DNA from 2 places in the Streptomyces sp. NPDC099050 genome. Region 2 is predicted to be linked to the other one. Evidence: riboswitches for the same ligand, from Rfam matches in the RefSeq annotation. Region 2 holds a riboswitch; the other holds the start of a gene.

Region 1 (7,391 bases), on a different contig from region 2:
TCAAGCGCCGGGCCGCCTCCACGGCGCGCCAGCTGCGCACCGAGGGCGACCCGATGATGCACCGCAGCGAGTGGGCGACCATCTACGCGATGGCGGTCAACGAGGAGAACGCGGCGGGCGGCCGGGTCGTCACCGCCCCGACGAACGGCGCGGCGGGCGTCCTGCCGGCGGTCCTGCACTACTACATGAACTTCGTGCCGGGCGCGGACGAGGACGGCGTGGTCCGCTTCCTCCTCGCGGCGGGCGCGATCGGCATGCTCTTCAAGGAGAACGCCTCGATCTCCGGCGCCGAGGTCGGCTGCCAGGGCGAGGTCGGCTCGGCCTGCTCGATGGCGGCCGGCGCGCTGGCCGAGGTCCTGGGCGGCACCCCGGAGCAGGTCGAGAACGCGGCCGAGATCGGCATGGAGCACAACCTCGGCCTGACCTGCGACCCGGTCGGCGGCCTCGTGCAGATCCCGTGCATCGAGCGCAACGGCATGGCGGCGGTCAAGGCCGTCACCGCGGCCAAGATGGCGATGCGCGGCGACGGCAGCCACAAGGTCTCCCTCGACAAGGTCATCAAGACCATGAAGGAGACGGGCGCCGACATGAAGGTCAAGTACAAGGAGACGGCCCGCGGCGGCCTCGCGGTCAACGTCATCGAATGCTGACACCGAAGCGACTGCCCGCCTGAGGCGAGCACACGAGAAGGGGCCCGGCGCGCACTGCGCGCCGGGCCCCTTCCGCAACTCGCCATCTGCTCGCCATCCATAGGTGGGTTACGCCAGTAACTTCGTTCGGGATTGGGTGGGATGTGAGGTTTGACGGAAGGCTGATCACGCTTGAGGGGGAACAAGACGGTCTGAGCTGGTTTCTTGATGATCAAGTGCGCCAGGGTGGGCACACGACGTCGCGTCCACACCCCCGACGGTCGGCCAACCGTCTTGGACCACAGCCGTTTTGCTCAACTGGAGGACTTGAATCATGGCAAGCACCCGCAGCATCCGCGTGATGGCGGCCGCCGCATCGCTCCCCCTCGCCTTCGCGCTCCTCTCGGGAGTCGCCCAGGCCGACAACGGGGCCGGTGCGGCCGGGACCGCGTCGAACGCGGCCCTCGCCGGCGTCCTCGGCAGCGGGGTCGGCGGCAGCAACGCCGGCAACTCCTCCACCGCCCAGCAGGTCGCCTCGGGCTTCGGTGCCTCCAACCAGAACAACGGCGCCCAGGCCAACGGTTCGGGCTTCACCGCGATCGGCCAGTCCAACGCGCACGAGTCCTTCATCTACAACCCGCTCCCGTAGTTCCGGCCGGGGCCCCGCCCCGGCCGCGCACGCCCTTCCACCGAGCCCCGCCCTCCCCCCGGAGGGCGGGGCTCGGCGCGTCGGGCGGACCCGGGCGAAGTCGGGCCGAGCGGCCCGGCCGAAGGGGACCTTCGGCCACGGACGGGCGGCCGGAAGGTGGGCTAGCTTGCCCAAGTGGGCCCGACGCACGTGCGCCGGCGGGACCCCACCCCGAGAGAGAGGCGCCCCGCATGACCGGCACCGAACACCGCGTCCTCCCGCTCCGCCTGGAGGCCGCTCCCGCGCCCGCCCCGGTGCGGGGCGTCTTCGTGTACCGCAGCGATCGGCCCTACGAGATCTCCCTCGACTTCGAGGGGGCCGGCATGCACCTCGCCCACTGGGTCTTCTCCCGGGAGCTGCTGCTCGACGGCCAGGTCTGCGCCACAGGCGAGGGCGACATCCAGGTGTGGCCGCGCTGGAAGGGCACCGAGCCGCGGGTGTTCCTCGCCTTCAGCAACGGCGCGCAGTCCTGCGTGATGTCCGCCCGGGCCAAGGACGTACAGGCGCTGTGCCGCCGGATGACCGAGCTGGTGCCGCGCGGCCGGGAGCACCTGTACTACGACCTCGACGCCGAGCTGAGCTCCCTCCTGCCCAGCTGAACCGGCAAGCGGGCGAAGCGGGCGGGAGCGGCCGGGACCGGCGCCACCGACGGGAGCCGGCAGACCGGATGAACCCGGTGAACCCGGTGAACCCGGTGCAACCGCAGCCGTACCAGGCGCGTCTTCACGGATGACACCGTTCCCCGTCTCTCGGAATCGAGGGGACGCCATGAACCGTCCACGCCGCCGGCAGGCCACCGCACTGGGGTTGGGCGCACTGCTCGCCGCCACTCTGGCCTTCGCCGCACCGGCCTCCGCCGCAGCCACGACCGCAACCCCCACCACGCCGGCCACCACCGCCACCGTCACTCCGCTCGTCGTCAATGCCCGCTGGGGCGGTCACTGCACGTACGACCGGGTGGTCATCGACCTGCAGGGATACGTACCCGAGGTCACCGTCACCCCCGTCCCGAAGCTGATCTACGACGGGTCCGGCAAGCCCGTTCCGCTGGCCGGGCGGTACTTCCTGGAGATCCGCCTGAACCCCGCCGCCGGACACGACGACGCGGGCAACAGCGTCTACCGCGGGCCCAAGCTCCTCAAGATCTACCTGCCCAAGCTGAAGGGCATCGCCCTGACCGGCGACTACGAGGGGTACGTCACCTTCGGCGCCGCCTTCGACACCAAGCCCGCCTACACCTCGTTCAAGCTGCACGCCCCCGAGCGCTTCGTCCTGGACATCGCGCACCCGAACGTCTGCTGAGCGCGCACCGCCGGCGGGATACGGGGCCCGGCCGCTACCGGTGCTCGGGATTAGGGAAGTCGAAGCGGCAGCCCGCGTCCCACAGGGAGCGCTGGTTGCCGTGCGCCGGCATCCCGCCGGACCGCTTGAGCAGGGCGGCCAGATGCATGAGGTTCCAGCTCATGAAGGTCGTGTTCCGGTTGGTGAAATCGTTCTCGGGGCCGCCGGATCCGGGGTCCAGGTACGAGGGTCCGGGTCCGGCCTCGCCGATCCATCCGGCGTCGGCCTGCGGGGGGATCGCGTAGCCGAGGTGCTGGAGGCTGTAGAGGATGTTCATGGCGCAGTGCTTGACGCCGTCCTCGTTGCCGGTGATCAACGCCCCGCCCACGCGCCCGTAGTAGGCGTACTGGCCCTGGTCGTTCAGGATCGAGGAGCAGGCGTAGAGCCGCTCGATGACCTGCTTCATCACCGAGCTGTTGTCCCCGAGCCAGATCGGGCCGCACAGCACCAGGATGTCGGCGTCCATGATCTGGCTGTAGAGCACCGGCCACTGATCGCCCTCCCAGCCGTGTTCGGTCATATCGGGCCAGACACCGGTGGCGATGTCGTGGTCGACGGCCCGGATGAGCGAGGTCCGGACCCCGGCCGCCTCCATCACCGCGCGGCTCTTGCCGATCAGGCCCTCGGTGTTGCTGGGCTCGGGCGACCGCTTGAGCGTGCAGTTGACGTACACGGCGGTGAGATCGGAGTAGTCGAGGTCCTTCGCGGGGTCGGTAGCCACCCGCCCAGCCTCGCCGGGGCCCGTCGGAGCCGCCACCGGGCCGCACCCGTCCGGGGCCGTCGCGGCCCGGTACGACGGGGGCGGGTTTGTGAGCGGTCCGTGCGGCCGACTAGGGTCAGCGGGCCTTGGTGTTCGGGAAACCGGTGAGAAACCGGTGCGGCCCTCGCCACTGTGATCGGGAAGTCCGGCTCCACTCCTGCGGGAAAGCCACTGGGCTGCGCGGGAGGTTCCGCGCTGCCCGGGAAGGCGGGGCATGGACGTCAACCCGTGAGCCAGGAGACCGGCCGGGGCGCGTTGTCCATCCACGAGGTGCTGGAGAGGTCTCCCTACTCATGCATATAGCCGAGGGGTTCCTGCCCCCTTTGCACGCGGTCGCCTGGGGCGCCGTGTCCGCCCCCTTCGTCGTCCACGGCGTCCGCGCGCTCACCCGCGAGGTGAAGGCCAACCCGGAGAGCACGCTGCTGCTCGGGGCCTCCGGGGCCTTCACCTTCGTCCTGTCCGCCCTGAAGATCCCTTCGGTGACCGGCAGTTGCTCACATCCCACGGGCACCGGACTCGGGGCGATCCTGTTCCGGCCGCCGATCATGGCGGTGCTCGGCACGATCACCCTGCTGTTCCAGGCCCTTCTGCTGGCGCACGGCGGGCTCACCACCCTCGGCGCCAACGTCTTCTCGATGGCCATCGCCGGCCCGTGGGCGGGCTACGCCGTCTACCGCCTGCTGCGCAGGTCCGGGCTCCCGCTGATGGTGACCGTGTTCTTCGGCGCCTTCTTCGCCGACCTGATCACCTACTGCGTCACCAGCGCGCAGCTCGCCGTGGCCTTCCCGGACCCGGCCTCCGGGTTCGCGGGCTCGCTCGCGAAGTTCGGGGGGATCTTCGCGGTCACGCAGATCCCGCTGGCCGTGAGCGAGGGGCTGCTGACCGTCCTGGTGATGCGGCTGCTGATGGCGTCGAGCAAGTCGGACCTGGTCAGACTGGGCGTCGCGAAGCTGACGGCCACCCGTTCCGGAGAGAAGGCGGCGGCCTGATGAGCGGAATGTCCAAGAACACGAAGATCAACGGCCTGCTGCTGCTCCTGGTGGCGGCGCTGGCCGTGCTGCCGATCGCCCTGGGGCTGGGCGAGGGCAAGGAGGAGCCCTTCGCGGGCGCCGACGCGCAGGCGGAGGCCGCGATCACCGAGCTGAAGCCGGATTACGAGCCCTGGTTCTCCCCTCTCTACGAGCCCCCCTCCGGCGAGGTCGAGTCCGCACTGTTCGCCTTGCAGGCGGCACTGGGCGCGGGCGTGCTCGCCTACTACTTCGGCGTCCGCAAGGGCCGCCGCCAGGGGGCGGCCGCCGCCGCTGCCGACGGCACCGCCCCGGAGGCCTAGGCGGTGCTGCCGATCGACGTGGCCGCGCACAGCAGTCGCTGGCGCGGCCGGCACCCCCTGGAGAAGGCCCTGCTCGGGATCGGGCTGACGGTCACCGCCGTGTGCCTGCCGCCCTGGCCCGGCGGACCGCTGGTGGCCGCCGCCACCCTCGCCGTGCTGCTCGGCCCGGCCGGAGTGGCCGGCCGGCAGCTCTGGCGGGCCTTCCGGATCCCGCTCGGCTTCTGCTTCACCGGGGCGCTGCCCCTGCTGTTCGCGGTCGGCGGCCCGGCGGGGCCGGTCTCGCTGGCCCCCGACGGCCCCCGGACCGCCGCCGAACTCCTGCTGCGCACCTCGGCGGCCTCGCTCGGACTGCTGCTGTTCGCGTTCACCACCCCGGTCTCCGACGTCCTGCCCCGGCTGGTCCGGGCCGGCGTGCCGGCCCCGGTGGTGGACGTGGCCCTGGTCATGTACCGGATCGGCTTCCTGCTGCTCGACTCCATGGCCCAGGTCCGCCGGGCCCAGGCGGCCCGGCTCGGGCACACCGGGCGGGCGGCGGCGTGGCGTTCCCTGGCGGGGCTCGCCGCCACCTCCTTCGTACGGGCCTTCGACCGCGCGGCCAAGCTCCAGGCGGGGCTGGCCGGACGCGGCTACGACGGCGCCCTGCGGGTCCTCGTACCGGAGGCGGCCCTGTCGTGGCGCTTCCTGACGGCCACCGCGGGGCTGCTGGCGGCCCTGATCACCCTGACTCTCACCCTGAAGGGGCTCTCCTCTTGAACCCGGTGGCCACCCCCCTGATCGAGCTGTCCGGCGCGGGCTACGCCTACGAGGACGGCCCGGCGGTCCTGACCGGCGTCGACTTCGCCATTTCGGCGGGCCGGGCGCTGGCCCTGCTGGGCCGCAACGGCAGCGGCAAGACCACGCTGATGCGGCTGCTGAGCGGCGGCCTGCGGCCCGGCGCGGGAACGCTGCGGCTGGACGGCACGGAGGTCCCGTACGACCGGGCCGGCCTGACCCGGCTGCGCACGTCCGTCCAGCTCGTGGTGCAGGACCCCGACGACCAGCTGTTCGCGGCCTCGGTCGAACAGGACGTGTCCTTCGGCCCGATGAACCTGGGGCTCCCCGCTCCGGAGGTCCGCGCCCGCGTGGACTCGGCCCTGGCCGCCCTGGACATCACCCCGCTCCGGGACCGCCCCACCCACCTGCTCTCCTACGGCCAGCGCAAGCGCGCGGCGATCGCCGGGGCGGTGGCGATGGCTCCGCGGGTGCTGATCCTGGACGAGCCGACGGCCGGGCTCGACCCGGACGGCCAGGAGCGGCTCCTCGACGTCCTCGCGGGCCTGCGGGCGTCCGGCACCACGGTGGTGATGGCCACCCACGACGTGGACCTGGCGGTCCGCTGGGCCGACGACGCGGCGGTCCTGACCCCGACGGGCATCCGCTTCGGCCCGGCCGAAGCCCTCCTCTCGGACCCGGCCCTCCTCACCTCGGCGGGCCTGCGCCCGGCCTGGTCCCCGGCCGTGGCCGCACTGTTGCGGGCCCACGGACTGCTGGCGGCGGACGCCCCCGGGCCCCGGGATCCGGAGGCGCTGGCCGCCTGGCAGTAGGTGGGTTCCCCGTCCGTGCGGACACTGAAGGCACCCTCCGAGCCGCAGTCCCCGAGGACCTGGCCGACGAACCCTGATCCCGTGCGGCGCAGACCCGGTGTCCGGCCGTGGCCACGGAGCACGGGATCGCGGTGCCCCGCCTCCCGCAAACCTAGGATGGCCGCATGTCGCTCCCGCACGCCATCCTCACCGCCCTGCTCGAGAAGCCCTCGTCGGGGCTGGAGCTGACCCGGCGGTTCGACAAGTCGATCGGGTACTTCTGGTCCGCGACGCACCAGCAGATCTACCGGGAGCTCGGCCGGCTGGAGGAGGCCGGGCTGATCCGGGCGCTGCCCAGCGAGGGGCCCGTACGGGGGCAGAAGAAGGAGTACGAGGTGCTGCCCGCCGGGAGCGGGGAGCTGGCGCGGTGGGTCGGGGAGCGTCAGGATCCCAAGCCGGTGCGGGATCCCCTGCTGCTGCGGATCCGGGCGGCCGCGGTCGTGGGGCCGCAGGGGCTGGCCGCGGAGCTGCGGCGGCACCTGGAGCTGCACCGGGCCCAGTTGGCCGTGTACGAGGGGATCGAGGAGAAGGATTTCCCGGCCGGCCGGGACTCCGACGAGGACCGGCTGCGGCGTGTCGTGCTGCACGCGGGAACCGGGTTGGAGACCTTCTGGCTGCGCTGGCTGGAGGAGGCCCTCGCCGAGGTGGAGGGCATGGCCGGCGGGCCGCGGCCGGCCTGACGCGCACCCCCGGCCCGGCAGGAGACGGCCAGGGGGTGGCGCGGGGGCTTACTTGTTCAGGGAGGCCCAGAACTCGTCGAAGCTCAGCAGGCCGTCGTCGTTCGAGTCCTTGGCGGCGATCACGGCCTCCGCGACCGGGCCGGTGACGAACGGGTCGCCCATCTCCGCCATCGCCGAACGGAACTCGTCGGCCGTCACGAAGCCGTCACCGTTCACGTCGAACTTGCCGAACGTCGTCCGTGCGCTATCGATGTCCGCCACTGGGTCCACCCCTTCTTGGTGCTTGTTGACCGGCTCAGGGTAGCGGCATGTCCGCCCCCCTCACGCCCCGGGTCCCGTTC
Region 2 (7,391 bases):
AAGCGGGCTGGGCCAGCGGCCGGGTGCAGTTCATCGGCGTTGGTGACATCAGCGGCGACGGCAAGGCCGACGTCGTGTCCCGGAACACGACCGGAGAGCTGTTGCGCAACAGCGGAGACGGCAAGGGCGGCCTCCTGGCCACCACGAAGATCGCCACCGGGTTCGGCGGTTACAAGGGCCTCTTCTAGGAGCGGCCCGGCCGGTCATGAGGCAGATGTGCCCGGCCCCCGGGGTTGCCCGGCTCAGTACGTCGGGCAGAGGTTGGCCTGGAAACAGGGTGGCGGAGCGCCGGAGCAGGGGGGCGGCCGACCGGGGCTCGCGGGTGGGCCGTCGGGCTCGGCGGGCCGCCCGATGGGCCGTGCGGTGGCGGAGGCGTGGCGGGTCGGTTCGCAGCGGCCGCCCTGGCTGCGGGGCCGGCCCGGGCCGGTCGTCGCGCAGCGCCCCGCCTCCGGCCCGGTGCGAAGCCGGCCGGACTGGTGCGGAGGTGCCGGAGGAACCCGGGGCGAACGCCTAGCCTGGGGGAATGACCGCCACCGCCGGGCGCGAGCCCCGTTCCGACCTGCGGGACTTCCTGCGTTCCCGGCGTGCCCGGATCGGTCCCGAGGAGGTGGGGGCCGCCGCCCACCCGGGGAGGCGGCGCGTGCCCGGGCTGCGGCGCGAGGAGGTCGCTCAGCTCGCGGGGGTCAGCGTCGACTACTACACCCGGCTGGAGCAGGGCCGTACCCAGCACGTCTCCACCGAGGTCCTCGACGCGGTGGCCCGGGCGCTGCGGCTCGACGCCACCGAGCGGTCCCACCTCTTCGAGCTGGCCCGGCCCCAGCGAGCCACCGACCCCGGGCGCGCCGCCGGCGTCCCCGGCCACGTGGAGGCCGGCGGCCCGCAGCGGGTCCGGGCGGGCCTGTACCGGGTCCTGGACGCCCTGGAGGACGGCACCCCTGCGATGATCATGGGGTGTCGGCTCGAGGTCCTGGCCGCGAACCGGCTCGCCGAGGCCCTGTACGCCGACTTCGGAGCCCCGGGTCCCGGCGCTCCGGGGTCGCGCACTCCGGAGTCGCGCACTCCGGGGGCGAGCACTCCGGAGTCGAGCACCCCGGAGTCGCGCACCCCGGATCAACGCGGCCGCAATCTCGCGCGGTTCCTCTTCCGCGACCCCGCCGCCCGGGCGCTCTTCGCCGACTGGGAGGGTGCCGCGCGCGGAGCCGTGGCCGCGCTGCGGTTCTACGCGGGCCGGCACCCGTACGATCCGGAACTGAGTCCGCTCGTCGAGGAACTCGGCTCGCTCGACCGGGACTTCCGGCGCTGGTGGGCCGGGCACGACGTGCTCGAACACACCCACGGCACCAAGCGGTTCCGGCACCCCGTCGTCGGTGAACTGGCCCTGGAATACGAGTCCCTGACCTTCCCGGACGACCCCGACCAGACCCTGTACCTCTACACGGCCGAGCCCGGATCTTCCTCCGACGAGGCGCTGCGTGCCCTCGCCTCCCGGGTGGCCGGCACGGTGCGCGCGGAACGCTGACGTCGTCCTTCTGGCACACTGGGCCGGGTTATCCAGGCGGTGCAGGACAGGAAACCGGTGTGAATCCGGTGCGGTCCCGCCACTGTGACCGGACATCCCCGCGCTTGCCGCGCGGGGATCCGGGAGTCAGACACTGACGCACCGCCTCTTTCGGTTCGACCAGGGGACGCGGATCCCCCGGAGAGGCTTCGCCATGTCTTCGTTCCCCCGTGCGCTGCTGCGCGCGCTCCTGCCCGTCCCCCTCCTGATACCGCTGGCCGCGTGCGGAGGACCGCCCGCGGCGCAGGACGCGAAGCCGGCGGCGGGCGCCGCGCCCGGCTTCCCGTACTCGGTCACCAACTGCGGTGTCACCAGCACCTATCAGGCCCCGCCGCGGCGTGCGGTCGCCATGAACCAGCACGCCACCGAGATCCTCCTGGCCCTCGGGCTGGAGGGGAAGACGGTCGGGACGGCCTACCTGGACGACGCCGTACTGCCCGCCTACCGCTCCGCGTACGACAAGATCAAGGTGCTGGCGAAGGAGTACCCCTCCCAGGAGGTCCTCCTCGGCGCCAACCCCGACTTCGTGTACGGGGGTTACTCCAGCGCCTTCGACAAGGCGCAGGGCCGCGACCGCGAGGGACTCGCGAAGTCCGGAGTCAACTCCCGCCTGAGCGTGGAGTACTGCACCGAGGGCAAGGTCGGCCTCGACCAGCTCAGGACCGAAATCACCGAGGTGGCAGGTACCTTCGGCGTTCCCGAGCGCGGCGAGCGGCTCATCGCGGACGAACAGCGCCGCATCGACGCCGTCAGCGCGCGCGTGAAGGACAAGGACAGGCCCGCCGTCTTCGTCTACGACTCGGGCGAGGCCTCCGCCTTCACCTCCGGCGGCAACGGCATCGGCAACGAGATCGTCTCGCTGGCGGGCGGCACGAACGTGTTCGCCGACCTCGAGGACACCTTCGGCGACGTGTCGTGGGAGAAGGTCATCGAGCGCAAGCCCGAGGTCGTCCTCATCTACGACTACGGCGGCACCACCGTCGAAGCCAAGAAGCAGCGCCTGCTGAACGACCCGGCGCTGGCGCAGGTTCCCGCGGTCAAGAACCGGCGCTTCGTCGTGCTGCCGCTGTCCTCCGCCGTGCTCGGCGTACGCGTCGCGGACGCCGTCGAATCGCTGGGCGCCCAGCTCCACCCCGACGCCGCGTGAGGCTCCTGGCCGCCCGTACGCTCACCCGTACCCCGGTCGTACTGGCCCTGCTCGCCGCCGCCCTGGCCGCGTCGGCCCTGGCGGGGCTGGTCCTGGGGCCGGTACGGATTCCCCCGGGCGAGGTGCTCGACCTCGTGCTCGCGGGGCCGGGGCCCCGGGCCGGAGGGGGCGCCTTCGGGGCGATCGTGTGGGACGTGCGCATGCCGCGCGTCCTGCTCGGGGCCGTCGTCGGCGCGGGACTGGCCGTCGCGGGAACCGTGCTCCAGGCGCTCGTACGCAACCCGCTGGCCGACCCGTTCCTCCTCGGGGCCTCCTCCGGGGCCTCGGCCGGAGCGGTGCTGGTGATCGTCTTCGGCGCCGGGTTCCTCGGCTTCGCGGGCGGGACCGCCGTACCGCTCGCCGCGTTCGCCGGGTCGATGGGCGCGCTCGTCGCCGTCTACGCCATGGCCCGGCGCGGCGGCTCCATGACCACCGGCCGGCTGATCCTCGCCGGAGTCGCCGTCCAGTACGTGCTGTCCGCCCTGACCAGCCTGGTGCTGGTGCTGGCCGCGCATCCCGATCAAATGCGCAGCGTGCTCTTCTGGACCCTCGGCGGGCTCGGCGGGGCACGCTGGAGCGAACTGGCCCTGCCCGCCGGGGCCCTGCTCCTGGGCACCGGACTGCTCGTCGCCCTGGCCCGGCCGCTGGACCTGCTGCTCGCGGGGGAGGAGGGCGCGCAGACGCTCGGCCTGGACACCGGACGGTTCCGGGCCGCCGTGTTCGTCCTCACCTCGCTCGTCATCGGCGTACTGGTGGCCTACAGCGGGGCGATCGGTTTCGTGGGGCTGATGGTCCCGCACGCCGCACGGATGGTCGTCGGCGCCGGGCACCGGGCACTGCTGCCCGTGGCAGCACTGGGCGGGGCGGTGTTCCTGACCCTGGCCGACCTGATCGCCCGTACCGCCGCCGCGCCGGAGGAGATCCCGGTGGGCGTGGTCACGGCGCTCGTCGGCGGGCCGTTCTTCCTGTGGATGCTGCGCAGGTCCACCCGTACCGAAGGGGTCGTGGGATGAGGGCGCGGCGGCCGGCGGGTCCGGTGGCGCGGGAAGCGGCCGCGGGACTCGTCGTGGAAGGCGTGCGGTACGAGATCGACGGGCAGCCGCTGCTGCACGGGATCGAGCTCACCGCCCGCCCCGGCGAGACGGTCGGAGTCGTCGGCCCCAACGGCAGCGGCAAGACGACCCTGCTGCGCTGCGTCTACGGCACTCTGCGCCCGACCGGCGGACGCGTCCTGCTGGACGGCGTGGACGCGGCCTCGCTGGGCGTCCGGGACCGCGCCCGGCGGGTGGCGGTGGTGCCCCAGGACGCGGCCGGCACCTTCGGGCTGACCGTGCGCGAGGTGGTGGCCATGGGGCGCAGCCCGCACAAACGGTTCTGGGAGCAGGACGGACCCGACGACGTACGCCGCGTGGCGCGGGCCCTGGAAACCGTCGGCGCGGCCGCCCTCGCGGGCCGCCGCTTCGACGGGCTTTCGGGCGGCGAGCGCCAGCGCGCCCTGGTGGCCCGCGCCCTCGTCCAGGATCCCGGCCTGCTCGCGCTGGACGAACCGACCAACCACCTGGACATCCGCTACCAACTGGAGGTCCTCGGCCTGGTCCGCTCCCTGCCGGCCACCGCCCTGCTGGTCCTGCACGACCTCAACCTGGCGGCCATGTACTGCGACCGCCTGTACGTCCTGGAGGGCGGCCGCGTGGCGGCCTCCGGCACCCCCGCGGAGGTGCTGACGGAGTCCCTGCTGGCCGAGGTCTACGGGGTCCGCACCCGCGTCGCCGCCCACCCGACGACGGGCGCGCCGCACATCGTCTACCTTCCGGAGGGCGGGGAGCGAACGGGGTACTGACGTCTGGACCGGGGCCCGCCCGGTGGGGCCGGGCGGGCACGGGTCCTACTTCTTGAAGCCGCCGTACGGGACGGTGATCAGTTCCATGCCGTGGCCCGAAGGGTCCTCGAAGTAGACGCCGCGGCCGCCGTCGTTGTGGTTGATCTCGCCGGGGCGCTGCCCGTGCGGGTCGGCGAAGTAGGTGATCCTCGCCCGCTTGATCTTCTCGAAGGCCTCGTCGAACTCGGCCTCGGAGACGAGGAACGCGTAGTGCTGTGCGGTGATGGATTCGGTGGGGCTGGCCGCGAAGTCCAGGGTGACGCCGTTCGTGATCTCGACGGGGATGAAGGGGCCCCAGGGGGCTCCGACCTCCAGGCCCAGGAAGTACGCCAGGAATTCGGCCGACTCCCGGTGGTCGCGGGAGTGGATGATCGTGTGGTTGAGCTGAACCGTCATGAGTGGATGCCTCCGAAAGGCACATCTCGGCACCTCCATGCCTCACCCGGACGGTGACCGACACGCGATGCCGCGACATGATCCTAAACAGCCCTTACGGGATGAGTCCAGTGGGTTCGGGAGCGGCGAGCGGGAGCAGCGGCGAGCGGGAGTAGTGGCGGGGCTCACGCGTCCGGGCCCCCGTACACCGCCTTCACGTTGTCCCGCGCCGGACGCGTCCGTCCCGCCGGGCCGGCCGCGAAGGCGCGGAGCAGGTTCTCCGTCACCCTGGTGGTCAGGGCGCCCGAGCGCGCGTCCAGGCCGTGGTTGGCTCCGCTGCGCCCGTCGCCCTTCGCGTCGAGGGCCTCCACCCAGCGCATCGTCCCCGTCGCGAAGACGGCGGCGCCGCTCGGAGTGGTGTAGTACGCCGTGTCCTGGTGGCTGGGACGGCCCTCGCAGACCACGGGGGAGTGGGCCAGGATCTCGATCGGGCGCGGGGTCGTGAAACCGGTGGAGACCTTGTCGTACTCCACGCCGACCAGGTGCGGGAAGCTGTCGCCGGCCTTCGCGCCGGTGCCCTCGAAGAGCCAGTGGCCCGGGTTGGTCACCACGTACGGGGCGTCCACCGGGTAGCCGTCGTAGATCACGCCGAGCAGCGAGCTCTCCGGGTCGGCGCCCGGTGCGGAACGGAAGTCGACGGTGGCGGGGTGACCCCGCTTGAAGCCGGGATCCTGTGCGTAGGAGGACTTGTAGCAGACCACCGTACGGTCCGGTCCGAGCTCGGAGGCCTCCAGCCGGATCCGGCGGTAGCAGCAGTTCGCGCCCAGGATCGCGACGTTGGTGCCCGCGTCCCGGGCAGCCGTGACGTGCGTGCGCTGCTCGGGTGACCAGTACTCGTCGTGGCCGAGGGAGAGGACCGCCGCGGCACCCTCGAGCAGGCGCTTCTCCCGGGCCACGTCGGTGGTCGTCGTGTACGCCAGGGGGATGCCGAGCCGCTCGGCGAGCGCGAGCAGCGGAGCCTCGTACACGAGGAAGAGACCCGCGCCGTCGTCGTACTCGTAGGGCCGGTCGAAGGTCACGGCGAGCGAGCGCGATGCGTATCCGCCGCTGGGGCCGTCGTAACTGCCGTAGCCGCCCCAGCGGTTGTACGCCTGCCAGGTCGCCACCGCGTTGACCACGACGGTACGTCCGGCCGTGGCGGCGGACCGCACGGTGACGGGGACGAACCGCTGGCCCTCGCCGCCCTGCGCGTCGAGGCGCAGCAGGTAGCAGCCCTCGGGCCAGTCCTTGGTCTCGACTGTGGTGCTACGGGCCCACCGGGTGCGGACCGTACGGGTCGAGGCGTCCACCGTGCGGTCGGGCTGGCGTACCCCGGGCAGGGCCTCGGAGCGCCAGACCAGGCGGGCCCGGGCGCCGCCGTACCAGCCCATGCGGTACGCGGAGACGGTGAACCGGGGCGCGGTGGTGGAGACGTGCAGGCCGAAGGACTCGCCGGGCAGCACGCTGACCCGGTCGGCGAAGCCCTCGATGGCGCGGGCCGGGCCGGCCTTGGAGACCTGCCAGTCGGCGTTCCCCGGGCGGGCGTTCTCGGCCCGTACGTCGAAGCCGTGCGGCCCCTCCTTCCTTCCCGGCGGAGCGGACGCCTCCGGGCTCTCGCCGCGCCCCGTCCCGTCCGTCCCGTCCGTCCCGTCCGTCCCGTCCGTCCCGTCCGGCTTCCCGCCGTCCCCGCTCGCGCAGCCGGCCGCGGCTCCCAGCCCGGCGGCGGTGGCCGCGGCCCCCGTCGCCAGGGCGAGGAACCGCCGCCTGCCCGCGCCTTCGCCGTCCCCGGATATGTGCTCCTGATCCATGCGGGTCACGCTATGTCACCCCGTGGCCTCGGCTTTTGGCGCCCCGCGGGGTGTCCGGGGATCGGACGGCCCGGAGATCACCCCAGCTTGACCCTCACCACCTGGCTCGCTCCCTCCAGGGCCGTGAGGCTGCCGAAGCCGAGCTGGAGCCCGGACCCGGTGCTCGCCGAGACCACGCTCGCCGGCTGGGACAGCACCTGGGTGACGGGCCGGTTCCACACCAGGGTCAGTCCCGGCAGGGTGCGGGTCGGGTCCGAGACGCAGACCACGGCCGTGCCGTCGCCGAGTTCCCGCACCGTGACCGAGCACGGCGCGCTCGCCCGCAGGGCGCCGATGGTCGCGGGCTGCCAGAAGTTCACCCCGGTGAAGCCGAGCGAGCCCACCGCCACCCCCTGGGCGGTCGGGCTGTTGGCGAGCACCGTGAGCCATCCGGTGGCGGCGGACCGCGCCGAGGTCTGGGCGGCCGAGGCGCCCGGCATCACCTGGTAGACGTAGCTGCCGGTGGCCGGGTTCGTCCCGTGGTCGTACCAGAGGGTCAGATAGCGC

What was found. A riboswitch is a leader RNA that binds a small molecule or an ion and turns the genes downstream of it on or off. The one in region 2 is predicted to bind cobalamin.
Region 1: linked by a shared signal. The riboswitch ahead of ACIQV3_RS14770 (energy-coupling factor ABC transporter permease) and the one ahead of ACIQV3_RS34585 (ABC transporter substrate-binding protein) in region 2 are both predicted to bind cobalamin.

What each region holds. Positions count from the first base shown of each region.
Region 1 is NZ_JBIWAE010000007.1:203,349-210,739, forward strand. It holds gene ACIQV3_RS14745 (L-serine ammonia-lyase) at 1-650, shown strand, start outside; gene ACIQV3_RS14750 (hypothetical protein) at 964-1,278, shown strand; gene ACIQV3_RS14755 (SsgA family sporulation/cell division regulator) at 1,509-1,916, shown strand; gene ACIQV3_RS14760 (hypothetical protein) at 2,086-2,619, shown strand; gene ACIQV3_RS14765 (flavodoxin family protein) at 2,654-3,379, opposite strand; cobalamin riboswitch at 3,489-3,683, shown strand; gene ACIQV3_RS14770 (energy-coupling factor ABC transporter permease) at 3,712-4,407, shown strand; gene ACIQV3_RS14775 (energy-coupling factor ABC transporter substrate-binding protein) at 4,416-4,748, shown strand; gene cbiQ (cobalt ECF transporter T component CbiQ) at 4,752-5,501, shown strand; gene ACIQV3_RS14785 (energy-coupling factor ABC transporter ATP-binding protein) at 5,498-6,331, shown strand; gene ACIQV3_RS14790 (PadR family transcriptional regulator) at 6,496-7,050, shown strand; gene ACIQV3_RS14795 (EF-hand domain-containing protein) at 7,099-7,311, opposite strand.
Region 2 is NZ_JBIWAE010000029.1:4,161-11,551, reverse strand. It holds gene ACIQV3_RS34595 (FG-GAP-like repeat-containing protein) at 1-188, shown strand, start outside; gene ACIQV3_RS34590 (helix-turn-helix transcriptional regulator) at 524-1,519, shown strand; cobalamin riboswitch at 1,529-1,675, shown strand; gene ACIQV3_RS34585 (ABC transporter substrate-binding protein) at 1,713-2,705, shown strand; gene ACIQV3_RS34580 (FecCD family ABC transporter permease) at 2,702-3,757, shown strand; gene ACIQV3_RS34575 (ABC transporter ATP-binding protein) at 3,754-4,584, shown strand; gene ACIQV3_RS34570 (VOC family protein) at 4,630-5,019, opposite strand; gene ACIQV3_RS34565 (N,N-dimethylformamidase beta subunit family domain-containing protein) at 5,184-6,845, opposite strand; gene ACIQV3_RS34560 (polysaccharide lyase 8 family protein) at 6,923-7,391, opposite strand, start outside.